One region of the Oerskovia jenensis genome, then DNA from elsewhere that is predicted to be linked to it. Evidence: riboswitches for the same ligand, from Rfam matches in the RefSeq annotation. Region 1 holds a riboswitch; each other region holds the start of a gene.
The links. A riboswitch is a leader RNA that binds a small molecule or an ion and turns the genes downstream of it on or off. The one in region 1 is predicted to bind thiamine pyrophosphate.
Positions count from the first base shown of each region.

Region 2: another riboswitch for thiamine pyrophosphate. It lies ahead of thiC (phosphomethylpyrimidine synthase ThiC); the one in region 1 lies ahead of thiD (bifunctional hydroxymethylpyrimidine kinase/phosphomethylpyrimidine kinase).
Region 3: another riboswitch for thiamine pyrophosphate. It lies ahead of JOD49_RS13380 (thiamine ABC transporter substrate-binding protein); the one in region 1 lies ahead of thiD (bifunctional hydroxymethylpyrimidine kinase/phosphomethylpyrimidine kinase).

Region 1 is NZ_JAFBBO010000001.1:661,280-665,947, reverse strand. It holds gene JOD49_RS03020 (hypothetical protein) at 3-377, opposite strand; gene JOD49_RS03015 (DUF389 domain-containing protein) at 470-2,167, opposite strand; gene JOD49_RS03010 (hypothetical protein) at 2,335-2,676, shown strand; TPP riboswitch at 2,761-2,861, shown strand; gene thiD (bifunctional hydroxymethylpyrimidine kinase/phosphomethylpyrimidine kinase) at 2,853-4,475, shown strand; gene JOD49_RS03000 (hypothetical protein) at 4,536-4,668, opposite strand, start outside.
Region 2 is NZ_JAFBBO010000001.1:2,051,288-2,055,955, forward strand. It holds gene thiC (phosphomethylpyrimidine synthase ThiC) at 1-1,557, opposite strand, end outside; TPP riboswitch at 1,548-1,657, opposite strand; gene JOD49_RS09230 (hypothetical protein) at 1,844-2,914, opposite strand; gene JOD49_RS09235 (ABC transporter ATP-binding protein) at 3,208-3,843, opposite strand; gene JOD49_RS09240 (peptidoglycan-binding domain-containing protein) at 3,834-4,668, opposite strand, start outside.
Region 3 is NZ_JAFBBO010000001.1:2,965,881-2,970,548, forward strand. It holds gene JOD49_RS13360 (DMT family transporter) at 1-117, shown strand, start outside; gene JOD49_RS13365 (phosphotriesterase family protein) at 114-1,163, shown strand; gene JOD49_RS13370 (DUF1905 domain-containing protein) at 1,334-1,777, shown strand; gene JOD49_RS13375 (DUF4235 domain-containing protein) at 1,838-2,107, opposite strand; TPP riboswitch at 2,280-2,405, shown strand; gene JOD49_RS13380 (thiamine ABC transporter substrate-binding protein) at 2,462-3,553, shown strand; gene JOD49_RS13385 (ABC transporter permease) at 3,556-4,668, shown strand, end outside.

The DNA.
Region 1 (4,668 bases):
CGTCAGTGGTTGCGGCGCCCCCGCGAGGCACCGAACGGACCGCCCACGAACAGCCCCAGCCCGAGCACGAAGCCGAAGTCGTACCAGTTCCCGTTGTTGTGGACCTCGTAGATGTTCACGGTGTCCGTGAACAGCGAGACCACGAAGGTCACGGGCACGATGATGCCCTGCCACAGGCCGAGCCAGAACCCGGCCGGGCTGCCGTCCGCGGTGGGCGTACCGACGTCGGGATTGGGACCCGGGGCGCAGGCCGCGAGCGCGAGCGCCCCGACGACCAGGGCTGCGGCGAGGGCGATGCGCCGGGCTCGTGGTGACGTGAGCGCGGGACGGGCGGTACGTGCGCTCTCGTGGGGCGAGACGTCGTGCGTCGGGTGCATGGCCGACCTCCTCGTGGCTGGACCGGACGGTCGCCCCCAGCATCCGCCCCCACGCGCTCCGGCTCAACCGGAGGCTCGCGTCGACCCCTCGGTCACTCGGACGCGGGCAGCCGCCGCGTCCCGCCGATGACGAGCGTGACGTCGACGTCGACGTCCGCGAGCCCGGCCTCGTCGAGGGCCGTGCGCAGGGTGCCGGGGTCCGCCTCGGGGGCCGGGCCGATCGCCTCGATCCTCAGGACGGACCCGCTGAAGGAGATCCCGGTGACCGTCCACTGCTCCTGCTCGGCCCACGCCGCGGCGACGGGGGCCGCGGCGATCTTGTCGGCGTTCTGCCGCAGGACGTGCTGGCTGATCGCGCTGAGCGGTACCGCCACGACGAGCAGCGCCGCCGCGACCGTGACGAGGCTCGCGCCGCGCAGCGGCCCCACGAACCTCTCGGCCTCGCCCGCGGCCGTGCGGACCTGGAACAGCAGGAAGACGAGCGTCCCGGTCGCGATGATCGCGGCGACGTTGGTCGCGAACAGCAGCAGAGCTCCCAGGGCCTGGTCCGGGGCGCCCGACTCGAGCGTGAGGCCGACGACCGCGAGCGGCGGGACGAGCGAGATCGCGATCGCGACGCCGGGCAGCGCGTCCGACACGTCGGCCCGCACCAGGGCGAACGCCCCGACGGCCCCGGTCGCGAGCGCCGCGAGCAGGTCGATGAGCTGCGGCGTGACACGGCCTGCGACCTGGCTGTTGGTCGCCGCGACGATCTCGATCGGGACGAACAGGCCCACGAGGTAGCCGGTCGCGACCACCCCGGCGGCGCCCGCGACGACCAGGAGCGCCGACGAGGTCAGGTTCCGATGGTCGTTGAGGACGATCGCGAGCGCCGTCCCGACGATGGGCGTCATGAGGGGCGCGACGATCATGGCGCCGATCACGGTGGCCGTGCTGTCGGCCGCGACGCCCGCCGACGCGATGACGGCCGCGAGGATCAGCAGGGTCCAGAACGTGGCCTGGCGGGACCTCGCCGTCGGCCCCTCGGAGATGAACAACGCCGTGGTCATCCGCTGGATGTCGGCCGTCGTGACGCGCATGCTGCCTCCCACGGGTGCTGATCGTGCCCTCAGCATCACAGGGGGTCGTCGTGCGCGCTCGGTGTACCTGCGCGGACGCGGCGCACGCGCTGCCAGGTCGTGAGGGCCTTGCGGGCCGCGCTCGCGACCGTGCTGCGGTTCGCGATGGCCGCGGTCTCCTCCGTCGGGTCTGCGGCAACCTGGAGCAGCCGCTCGTGGGCGAGGTCGCTCGCGGCGCAGCGCGTCGACGGCGTCCGTGCCCCCGATGCCGACCAGCGCGAGGGCCGCGGCCTCCCGCACGACGTGCTCGGGGTCGCCGAGCCGCGCGACGAGGTCCGGTACGGCCTCGTGAGCGTCGAGGGCGCCGAGCGTCTCGCACGCGACGACCCGCTCGGAGGTGACAGGCGAGCCCAGGAGCGCGACGGCGCTGGGTACGGCTCCCCGGAACCCAGCGCGCCCGCAGGCCGCCACGAGGTACCAGGTGGCTGACACGCCTGCATCGACGGCCCGCATCATCGACGGTTCGAGCGAGGCGTCGGCGAAGGCGTAGAGGCGGTTGAGAGTCCGCTCGAACGTGCCGATCGGGAACTGCTCGAAGTGCAGCACGACGTCACGCAGGGCGTCGACGGCGCCCTGATCGTCGTCCATGGCCCGCGCGGCGGCGTCGTCGACTGCGTCCTCGTGGACCTCGGGGTCCGGGTCGAGAAGCCGGGAGACCAGGTCGGCGGTCATCGCGCGGCGGAGCCGTGCGACCGACGCGCGGGGGAGTGGGAGCAGCGGACCATGCGGCGAGCATAGGGTGCTCGCCGCACGGCCTCTTCTCGGCAGGTCCGCTACGGTGGTGGCCCGACCTGCCCCACCTGCTCCCCCCGTCGACGACGACCACCGAGGTGACCGCCATGTCCCGCCGTACGGCACTGCTCGTCGGAGTCCTGGCCGTGTCGTGCGGCTCGCTCGCGCTCGGGGCCGCGCTCGGCGGGGTCGGCCCTGCGGCCGCACCCGCCGAGGGGCCGTGGGTCGTCCAAGTCGAGGGGCCGTCGGAGGGCGACGGGGAGTGCGCGGCGGATCCGGCCGTCGACTACGCCCTGACCCCGGCGATCATGCCGCCGGTCGGGACGTCGTTCGGACTGGTTCCCGATGCCACCCGTGCCGACCTGGAGCGGGTCGTGACGTGTCTCGAGAGGTACGTGTCGACGTCGCGGATCAGTGTCGTGTCGACCGGGACCCCGACGTCCCCCTGACCGCGTCGACGGACGAGGCGACCGTGCCGGTGCCACGTGGCGACCTCCTGCCCGCGGGCCGGCCGTCCGCCCGCTAGAGTTCCCTGCGAAGACACGGGGTGCCCGCTCCCACGAGCCGGGCTGAGATCACACCCGTCGAACCTGATCTAGCTAGCACTAGCGAAGGGATGTCGGCAATGTCGCTTGCTGCCACCACACCTGTCCTGCCCGCACCTGCCCGCACGCCTGCGGCGGACGCCGTGGTCGCGGACGAGCACGGCGCGTCGCGGAGGGCCGAGCCCTCCCGTCCCCGCGTCCTGTCGATCGCGGGCACCGACCCGACCGGTGGCGCCGGGATCCAGGCCGACCTCAAGGCGTTCGCGGCGCACGGCGCGTACGGCATGGCGGTCACGACCGCCCTGGTCGCGCAGAACACGCACGGCGTCCGGACCGTGCACGTCCCCGGCGCGGACTTCCTCGCCGAGCAGCTCGACGCGGTCTCGGACGACGTGGTGATCGACGCCGTGAAGATCGGCATGGTCGCCGACGAGCCCAACGCGCGCGCGATCGCCGCGTGGCTCGGGCGCGCGAAGCCGCCGTTCGTGGTGCTCGACCCCGTCATGGTCGCCACGAGCGGGCACCGCCTGCTCGACGAGGGGGCCGAGCAGGCCGTGCGCGAGCTGGTCGCGCTCGCCGACCTCGTGACGCCCAACCTCCCCGAGCTCGCCGTCCTCGTGGGCGAGCAGGCCGCGACCACCTGGCCCGACGCCCTCGCCCAGGCGAGGCGCCTGCACGTGGCGAGCGGCGCCGTCGTGCTCCTGAAGGGCGGTCACCTCACCGGGGAGGAGTCACCCGACGCCCTGGTGGGCGCTCGCGGGCCCGACGACGTCACGACCTTCTCGGCGCCCCGCGTCGACACCGTGCACACCCACGGCACCGGGTGCTCGCTGTCGGCAGCGGTCGCCGCGCTGCGACCCCGGCGGGACGGCTGGGAGAGCGCGACGCGCGACGCGAAGACCTGGCTGACCGGCGCGCTGCGGGCCGGGGGAGCGCTCGCGGTGGGCACGGGCCGCGGCCCTGTCGACCACCTGGCGCACCTGCCCACGCTCGGGCTGCGGACGTTCTCCGAGGAGGCCTGGGACCGGATCGAGGGGTGGCGCGAGGCCGTCGAGAGCATGGGGTTCGTGCGGGCGCTCGCGGACGGGAGCCTCGCCGCCGAGGACTTCGGGTTCTACCTCGCGCAGGACGCCGCGTACCTCGCCGAGTACTCGCGCGTGCTGTCGCGGGCGAGCCGGTTCGCGCCCACGCCCGAGGCGCGTCAGTTCTTCGCGGGGGCTGCGGTCACCTCGCTCGAGGTCGAGCAGGCGCTGCACCGCGACTGGCTGGGCGAGCACGCGGGGATGGACCGGGGTGCGGTCGAGGGCGTCGACCCGTCCCCCGTGACGGCCGCCTACACCAACCACCTGCACGCGGCGTCGAACGGGTCCTACGCGGAGACGGTCGCGGCCCTGCTGCCGTGCTACTGGCTCTACTCGCACATCGGCGACGTCCTGGTGCGCCGGGCAGGAGACCTCGACGGCCATCCCTACGCACGGTGGATCTCGCTCTACGGCGACCCGGCCTTCGCCGAGGCGACGCGCACCGCGTGCTCGTTCGCCGACGAGGCCGCGCGCTGGGCCTCGCCCGCGGAGCGCGAGCGCATGCTGCGCGCGTTCGAGCTGTCCTCGATGCACGAGTACCTGTTCTTCGAGCAGGGGCTGACCCGGCCGACCTGGCCGGCGCCGCCCCTCGCTGCGCACCGAGCTCCCGCCGAGAAGTGAGCAGACGCCCCGGACCGGGCTCGAACCGGGGCGAGAACTCACTTCTCGGCGCGGGGATCGCTACGCGCTCTGCGCGCCGTCCGCCGGGTACCCGCAGTCGTACCCCGGCGGCCACCAGCGCCACGTCGTGGTGACCTCGCTGGTCGAGACGCCCGCGGGACGGTCGGCCAGGCACTGCGTGCGCATCTGGTCG
Region 2 (4,668 bases), 1.4 Mb from region 1:
CTTGGGTCCGCACATCGAGCAGAAGTGCGCGGTCTTGGCGGGCTCGGCCGGCAGCGTCTCGTCGTGGAAGGCGCGCGCCGTGTCGGGGTCGAGGGAGAGCGCGAACTGGTCGTGCCAGCGGAACTCGAACCGGGCACGGGACAGCGCGTCGTCCCGCAGCTGCGCGCGCGGGTGCCCCTTGGCCAGGTCGGCGGAGTGCGCCGCGATCTTGTAGGTGATGACGCCCGTCTTGACGTCGTCGCGGTCGGGCAGCCCCAGGTGCTCCTTGGGCGTGACGTAGCAGAGCATCGCAGTCCCGGCCTGGGCGATGATCGCGGCGCCGATCGCGGACGTGATGTGGTCGTAGGCGGGCGCGATGTCGGTCGCGAGCGGCCCGAGCGTGTAGAACGGCGCCTCCTCGCACAGCTCCTCCTCGAGGCGCACGTTCTCGACGATCTTGTGCATGGGGACGTGCCCCGGGCCCTCGATCATGACCTGCACGCCGTAGGACTTCGCGACCTTGGTCAGCTCGCCCAGCGTGCGCAGCTCGGCGAACTGGGCCGCGTCGTTGGCGTCCGCGATCGACCCCGGACGCAGGCCGTCGCCGAGGGAGAACGTCACGTCGTAGTCGCGCAGGATCTCGCACAGCTCCGCGAAGTGCGTGTACAGGAACGACTCCTGGTGGTGCGCGAGGCACCACGCGGCCATGATCGAGCCGCCGCGGGACACGATGCCCGTGACACGACGCGCGGTCAGCGGGACGTAGCGCAGCAGGACGCCCGCGTGCACGGTCATGTAGTCGACGCCCTGCTCGGCCTGCTCGATCACGGTGTCGCGGTAGATCTCCCACGTGAGCTTCGCGGGGTCCCCCTTGACCTTCTCGAGCGCCTGGTAGAGCGGCACCGTCCCCACGGGGATCGGGGAGTTGCGCAGCACCCACTCGCGGGTCTCGTGGATGTCCTTGCCCGTCGAGAGGTCCATGAGGGTGTCGGCGCCCCAGCGCGCGGCCCACACCATCTTCTCGACCTCCTCCTCGATCGAGGACGTCACGGCCGAGTTCCCGATGTTCGCGTTGATCTTCACGCCGAACGCCTTGCCGATGATCATGGGCTCGATCTCGGGGTGCCGACGGTTGGCCGGGATCACCGCCCGGCCACGCGCGACCTCGTCGCGCACGAGCTCGACGTCGACGCCCTCGCGGGCAGCGACGAAGCGCATCTCGTCGGTCACGACCCCGGCGCGCGCCCAGGCGAGCTGCGTCCGGGCGCCGCCCGTACCGCGCTCGGTGGGGACGGCGTCGGGCCGGAGCCAGGACGCCCGCAGCGCGGGCAGCCCGCCCGCGAGGTCGAACGCGGACGGGTCGTCGACCTCGGTGTACGGGCCCGAGGTGTCGTACAGGTCAAGGTGCTCACCGTTGCTCAGGAGCACGCGGCGCTCGGGGACGCGCAGGTGCTCCGCGCCCGGGACCGGGTGGTGCACCTTGGCGGACCCGGCGATGGGTCCGGTCGTGATGGTGTGCGCAGCGGGTGCGGCGGTGGCGCGCCCGGTGGTTGCGGGCACAGCGGTCTCAGAGCTCATTGCTCTCTCCCTACGTCGGCATGATCCGAACAGGTTCGAACGGTCGGCGGCGCTGAGCCGCCCTCTCAGCTCGCTGCTGCGAGCTCCCGTGGGTGTGTGGAGTTGTGGGTCGTGCTGGTGGTGCGGTGGTGCTGGGTGGTGCGGTCGTCACCGTAGCGCAGGTTGCCCGACGGCGGCGCGGGCGTCCCGCGATCAGCCCGGCTCACCGTCGGTGCGGAGTTCTTGCGGGACACGCGGTGTGTGCCGCACAAGAACTCCGCACCCAGCGTCGAGGTCCGGGCCGACGTCACCGTTCCTTGAAGTACTTGAACAGGTGCTTCTCCCGGGTCGTGAGCGCCCCGACGACCACTCCGACGAGCACCGCGCCTGCTCCCGCGAGGACGGTCCGCATGCCGATGACCCAGGTGCTGAGGTGGTCGGCGGGAAGGCCGGCATCGGCGGCGAGCCACCACAGCACCGGAACGGTCACGATCACGGCGGCACCGGTCCACACCGCGGTCTCCAGGAGCACCTGCCAGGTCAGCGCTGAGCGCGGGACCCGGGCGTGCAGGGCTGCGGCGAGCTCGAGGCGGCGCAGACGAATCGCGGCGAAGCCCAGGGCCAACCCCAGGAAGGCGGCGGCGATCGGCGCGGGCTTCGTCAGACGATCCCTGAACTCGGCGCTCGCGTCGTACGTCGCGCCGAGCCGGCCGTTGAGCTGCTTCTGGGTGGGCTGAACCTCGGAGGCTGTGTCGGCGACGATGGTCGTGCGCAGGAGCGTCGCGGTCTCGGGCTCGACGGGCCAGATCTCGACCCAGCACGAGTCGAACAGTCCCGCCGCGGGCACCGGCGCGACGGCCGCGTAGCCCAGCACACGGTCGCGCCCGTCGTCCGGGTACGGGTACACGGCCCCCACCCGGGCGGGTCCCGCATTGGTCGCGACCGAGTCACCGGTCGTCGCGCCCAGCGCCTCGGCCAGATCTGCGGACAGCCACAGACCGGCCCCGGCGACCCGGCCCCGGTCGAGCGCGCCGAGCAGCCCGGGGGTCGCCTCGAACCCGGTCAGCTCGCTCGACGGCAGGTTGAGTGCCCGCAGCGGTTCCCCGGTCCGCAGGGCCCCGGCCGCGTTGACGCCGTCGACCCCGGCGAGGGCCTCGCAGCGTGCCCCGTCGACCTGACCCGTGGCCTCGAGGATCTGCACGCTCGCGCCCGCGTCGCGGTACCCACGGGCCCCCTCGATCACGCCCACGACCGCGCGCACGTCGACCGCGGCGAGCGCCCCGACGACCACGACGAGCACCGCCGCGAACAAGGTCGCGCGCGTCGTGCCGGACCCGACGTTCCGCCACGCCTCGGACACTACGGACGCTGCCCGCATGGCACGCGCCCGCACTGGTCGCGCGGGCTTCTCCCCCGGCCCGACGCCGCCGCTCGCCTCCGCGCGGAGGTGCGCTCCGTCGTCGGGCAGGGTGGGGGCGCCGGGGCTGAGGCCGGGGGCCGGGCTCGGCGTGTCCGGGGACGCACCGACAGGTGTCGCGGATCTGGGCGGCCGCCCTCCGGCGGGCCGGGTGGGCTCCTCCGCGGACGGGTCCTGCAGGCCTGGCGCTCCGGGGCGGTGAGCGTCGCCCGGGGCGGTCGCGAGGCCGGGCCGCGCGCCGTCGTCGGGCGCCGTCATGCCGCGACCTGCGCGGACTGGAAGTCGGCGAGGTCGATCACGCGGGTGCAGGCGTCGCGCGTGTGCGGGTCGTGCGTGGCGACCACGACGATCGAGTCGTCCTGCGCGATGCCCGCCAGGACCTCGTTGACGGTCGCGGCCGTGCGCAGGTCGAGCTGCGCGGTGGGCTCGTCGACCAGGAGCAGATCCGGGGCCAGGGCCACGGCGCGCGCGAGCATGAGGCGTTGCGCCTCCCCGCCCGACAGCGCACGGAAAGGGCGGTCGGCGACCGGGGCGAGGTTGAACCGGGCCATGATCTCGGCAGCCCGGTCCTCGGCGTCGGGGCGGCGCAGTCCGCGCGCCAGCAGCGGCAGCACCACGTGGTCGAGGGCGGCGCGACGCGCGACACCGTGCGGGTTCTGGAAGACCCACCCGGTCGTCGCGACCCCGACGCGCTCGACCTGCCCCTGCGTGGGGCGCTCCCACCCCGCGGCGATGCTCAGGAGCGTCGACTTCCCGCTGCCCGAGGGCCCGACGAGCGCGACCACCTCGCCTGGCACGATCTCCAGGTCCAGCCCGGTGAAGAGCAGCCCGGTGCCGGGGAACGCGTGCCCCAACCCCGTCCCGACCAGCCGCTTGCTCCCTACCGGCACGACTGCCCCTCCTCCTGCGAGGTGAGCTCGACCTCGGTGGGCGCGGTCGCCGCGTCGAGGCCGTCGAACGTCACGAGGGTCTGCCCCAGGCTCGACGCGATGACCGTCACGGGGTACGCCGTGCCGTCTGCGCTCACGCAACCGGTCGCACCGCTCAGCGCGAACAGCGACCCCGGCGGCACGACCGACACATCGAGTGGCGCGGCCAGCACGTACTCGAGCGTCAACGGCTCGGACCCCTCGGTGCGCTGCCACCCGGCGAACTCCATGCTGCCGCGCACGGCCTCGAGGAACGTCGGGTCCGTGACCACACCGCCCTCCCCGACCGGTGCACTCAGCTCGCCCAGGCGCAGCACGCGGTCCCCGGGCGTGACGTTGGAGAGAGTGTCCGACAGGCCGAGCGAGACCAGCGTCCCGGCGGTCGTCGCGAACGCCTCCTCGGACGTCGCGCCACCCACGGGCACCTCGCACGCCTTGACCGTGACCGACGCCGCCGGGAGCCACAGCACCGACGCCACCGGCAGGTCACCGGTCGGCTTGGTCACGCCCGCCGCCTTGAACAGCTTGGTCACGGCGACCTTGGTCGCATCGCCATACGTGCCGTCCGCGCTCACCTTGTGCCCGAGGCGAGAGAGCTCGACCTGCAGGGCCTTCACGTCGTCGCCCGTGGCCGTGGGAGCCAGGTCCCGCCACAACGGGATCGACGTCGCGAGCGCCACGACCGGACGGTCGTCGACCGTGGCCGGGCTCGATCCCGACTCGATCACGGCCCCCGGGGCGCACACCGAGCGCGTGACCTTGCCCTGGTCCGCGACGGACAGCGTG
Region 3 (4,668 bases), 2.3 Mb from region 1:
GCGGTGATCGGCATGATCCCGTCGGGCAAGGCGGGAGCGTCGGCGGGAGCGGCTCCGGGTGACGCGGTGGCCGCCGCCGTCGGCGGTGGTGAAGCAGGAGAGGTGAGCCCGCGATGAACGTCACGCCGGCCGGATTCGTCCAGACCGTCACGGGGCCCGTCGCGGCGTCGGACCTGGGGCTGACCCTGCCCCACGAGCACCTGTTCAACGACCTGTCCGGGGTGCTCGACGCGCCGAGCTACGAGTTCTCCCAGGCCGTGATCCGGGAGCCGGTGTCCGCGTCGGTCGCCTGGGCGCTGCGCCAGGACCCGTACTGCTGCGCCGACAACATCGCGGACAAGCCGGTCGCGGCCGTCGAGGCGGAGATCCGCAGCTTCGAGGCTCTCGGCGGGCGGACCGTCGTCGACGCGACGTCGAGCGAGTCGATCGGGCGCAACCCCGAGCGCCTGCTCGACGTGGCTCGCCGCACGGGCCTCAACGTCGTCATGGGGGCGGGCGCCTACCTCGAGAAGTTCGAGGGCGAGCGCATCACGGTCCAGTCCGTGGAGGCGCAGGCCGCGGCGATCTCGCGCGAGCTGTCCGACGGCGTCGGGGACACGGGCATCCGGCCCGGAGTCATCGGGGAGATCGGTGTCTCGCCGGACTTCACCGAGGGCGAGCGGGCGTCGCTGCGTGCCTCCGCGCTGGCCCAGCTCGAGCACCCGCACGTCGCGATGCAGATCCACCTGCCGGGCTGGCAGCGACGTGCGCACGCGATCCTCGACCTCGTGCTCGACGAGGTGGGGGTCCGGCCGGAGAAGGTCGTGCTGTGCCACATGGACCCGTCGGCCGAGGACCCCGAGTACCAGTGGTCGGTCGCGAAGCGGGGGGTCTGGCTCGAGTTCGACATGGTCGGCATGGACATCACCTACCCCAAGGAGGGCGTCTCGCCCGACCCGCAGACGACCGCGGGCGCGGTGCACCGGTTGATCGACCTGGGGTTCGCGGGGCAGGTGCTCCTGAGCCACGACGTGTTCCTCAAGCAGATGTGGGTGCAGAACGGCGGCAACGGGTTCGCGTACGTGCCCACGGTCTTCACCGAGATGCTCGCGAAGCGTGGGGTCGAGCGGGACGTGCTGCGTCGCCTGACGCACGAGAACCCGGCGGCGATGCTCACGGCGTGACCGTGTGACGGTGTGTGACCGCGAGTTAGAACGTGCTGCGCGAGGGAGTGCGCGGTGCGTTCTGCCTCGCGCAGCACGTTCTGCCTCGGCCCCGTGCTCCGGCCCGACGGCGGGGCGACCGTCGAGCGGTCGGCGCGCCACGTCGTCGGGCCGGTGGAAGACTCGGGCCCATGCGATTCCGGGCGACGATCCTCCAGAGCGGCAAGACGGCCACCGGCATCCCCGTACCCGACGACGTGGTCGCCGCGCTCGGTGCGGGCAAGCGCGTCCCGGTGAGGGTCACGCTCGGCGGTCACACCTACCGCAGCTCGGTCGCGCCCTACCGGGGGCAGTTCATGATCGCGCTCAGCGCGGAGAACCGGGAAGCGGCCGGGGTGTCGGGCGGGGACGAGGTGGACGTCGAGATCGAGGTCGACGACGCCCCGCGCGAGGTCGCGGTGCCCGACGACCTCGCGGCGGCCCTCACGGCCGAGGCGCGCGCCGTGTTCGACGCCCTGTCGGTCAGCCGCCGGCGCGCGCTGGTCGAGCCCGTCGAGGCCGCGAGGACCGCCGAGACCCGGCAGAGGCGCATCGACAAGGCCGTCGCGGCACTGGTGCAGGAGCCGCCGAGGTAGGGCGTGGTGCGCGAGGCGGAGGGTCCTGGCCCTCCGCCCCGCGCCAGGGCTCGGCGTCCGTCAGGACGCGCGGGCCACGAACCGCTTCACGACGCGCTTGGCCTCACGGCCCGCGAACCGCCGTGCGAACACGCTGGCCGCGGCGGCCGCGGCGGCGAACGTCACGGCGCTGATGACGCTGACCTCGGGGTCGTCCAGGTCCTTGGGTGCGTCGTGCCCCGTGGCCTTGGCCCACACCACGGTCACGACCTTCTGCGCGACCCAGCCCGCGGCCAGCGTCAGTGCGACGGTCGCGACCTTCTCGGTGAGGGTCTGCTCGTTCTCGGCCATGTGTTTTCCTCCGGTGAGGGTGAGGCGGGCGGGGCGGTGCCGCCGGCGTGCACGCAGGCCCGACGGCGGAGCTCACGTCCCACCGTAGCCGTCGCCCGGGGCGCGGCGCGCCCCGGGCGACGTCACACGCCGGAGCCCTGCCTGCGCCGTCGGGCCGCGGTGTAAAGTCGCAGGTGAACGACAGGGGAGCGCCGTCCGCCCGGAGACAACGGGCGACGGGCGCTGAGAGTGCGGACCACCGCAGACCCTCGAACCTGATCCGGTTAGCACCGGTGGAGGAAGTCGGGCTTCTCATACCTCGCTCACGGGACCATCCGTGCGCGAGGCCCCTCCTGTGACGTCCAAGGAGGACACGTGAACACCATCAGTACCCGCCGCAGCCCCGCCCACAGGATCGGCCTCGGGCTCGTCGGCGGGATCGGCGTCCTGGCCCTCGCGGCGTGCGCCGGCACGACCGACAGCGGCTCGGGGGACGGCTCGTCGAGCGCCGCGAACGGCACCGTCACCCTCGTCACGCACGACTCGTTCGCGGTGAGCGACGACGTGCTCGCGGCGTTCGAGAAGGAGTCGGGGCTGACCGTCGAGCAGGTCGCCCCCGGTGACGGCGGGGCCCTCGTCAACCAGCTCGTCCTGACCAAGGACGCGCCGCTGGGCGACGTCGTGTTCGGGATCGACAACTCGTTCGCGACACGCGCGATCGACGAGGGCGTGCTCGAGCCCTACACGCCCGCGGGCCTGGCCGACTCGGCCGCGCAGTACGCGATCGGCGACGGAGCGCTGACCCCCGTGGACCTGGGCGACGTGTGCGTCAACGTCGACCACGCCTGGTTCGCCGACAAGGGCCTCGCCGAGCCCGTGACCCTCGACGACCTCACGAAGCCCGAGTACAAGGACCTGCTCGTCGTGACCAACCCCGCGACCTCCTCGCCCGGGCTGTCGTTCCTGCTCGCGACCGTCGGCGCCTACGGCGAGAACGGCTGGGAAGGCTACTGGGACGAGCTCAAGGACAACGGCGTCAAGGTCGTCGACGGCTGGTCCGACGCGTACTCGGTCGACTTCTCCGGCTCCGAGGGCAAGGGCCCGCGGCCCCTCGCGCTGTCCTACTCGACCTCCCCGGCGTTCACCGTCTCGGAGGACGGGACCTCGACCAGCACGGGCGCGCTGCTCGACACGTGCTTCCGCCAGGTCGAGTACGCAGGGGTGCTCGCCGGGGCCGAGAACCCCGAAGGCGCCAAGAAGCTCGTCGACTTCCTCGTGAGCGACGCGTTCCAGGCCGACATCGCCGACACCATGTACATGTACCCCGCGAACTCGGACGTCGCGCTGCCCGAGGGGTGGGCCGAGTTCGCACCGCTGTCCCCGGAGCCGTTCGAGGTCGCCCCCGCCGACATCACCGCGCACCGCGACGAGTGGATCAAGGCGTGGACGTCGACGGTGATCGGCTGAGCATGACGCCCATGAGCCGGGACCTGGCACCCGGCGTACGGCGCGGCGGGCGGGTCCTCCTGTGGGGGCTCGCCGCCGGGCTGCCGCTGCTGTTCCTCGGGGTGTTCTTCGCGTGGCCCGTGGCGACGCTGATCGCGCGCGGGTTCGTGACCGATGGCTCCCTCGACCTCTCCGGCTTCGCCGAGGTGTTCTCCGAGCCGCGGACCTGGCGCATCATCGGGCTCACGCTGTGGCAGGGCGTGCTCGGGACCGTGCTCTCGGTGCTGCTCGGCGTCCCCGGCGCGTACGTGCTGTACCGGTGCCGGTTCCGGGGGCGCACGTTCCTGCGGGCCTTCGTGACCGTGCCGTTCGTGCTGCCGACCGTCGTGGTCGGCGTCGCGTTCCGGTCGCTGCTCGTCGAGGGCGGGCTGCTCGGGTTCCTGCGGCTCGACGGCACGTTCGGGGCGATCGTGCTGGCGCTCGTGTTCTTCAACTACTCGGTCGTGGTCCGCACGGTCGGCGGGCTGTGGGAGCACCTCGACCCGCGCGCGGAGGAGGCGGCCCGCGCGCTCGGCGCCTCGCCGTGGCGCGCGTTCCGCTCGGTGACGCTGCCGTCCCTGGCCCCGGCCATCGCGTCCGCGGCGTCGATCGTGTTCCTGTTCTGCGCCACGGCGTTCGGGGTCGTGCTCGTCCTGGGCGGCATCCAGTACGGGACCATCGAGACCGAGATCTGGATCCAGACCACCCAGTTCCTCGACCTGCGCACCGCGGCCGTGCTGTCCGTGGTGCAGCTCGTGGTCGTCGTGATCGCGCTGAGCGTCGCGAACCGGACCCGCTCCCGGCGCGATCGCGCGCTCAACCTGTCCGCGGCGACGTCCGCCGCCCGACCGTTGCGCCTGCGCGCGGACGCCGTCCCGCTCGTGGTGACCGCCGTCGTCGTGCTCGGCCTGATCGCCCTGCCGCTCGTCAACCTGCTCGTCCGGTCCTTCCAGACCCCCGCCGGGTGGAGCCTCGCGAACTACGCGAACCTCGGCACGACCGGCGGACGCAACGCCCTGACCGTGACCGTGTGGGAGGCGGCCGCCAACTCGCTGCGGACCGCGGCGGTCGCGACGCTCATCGCGGTCGTGATCGGT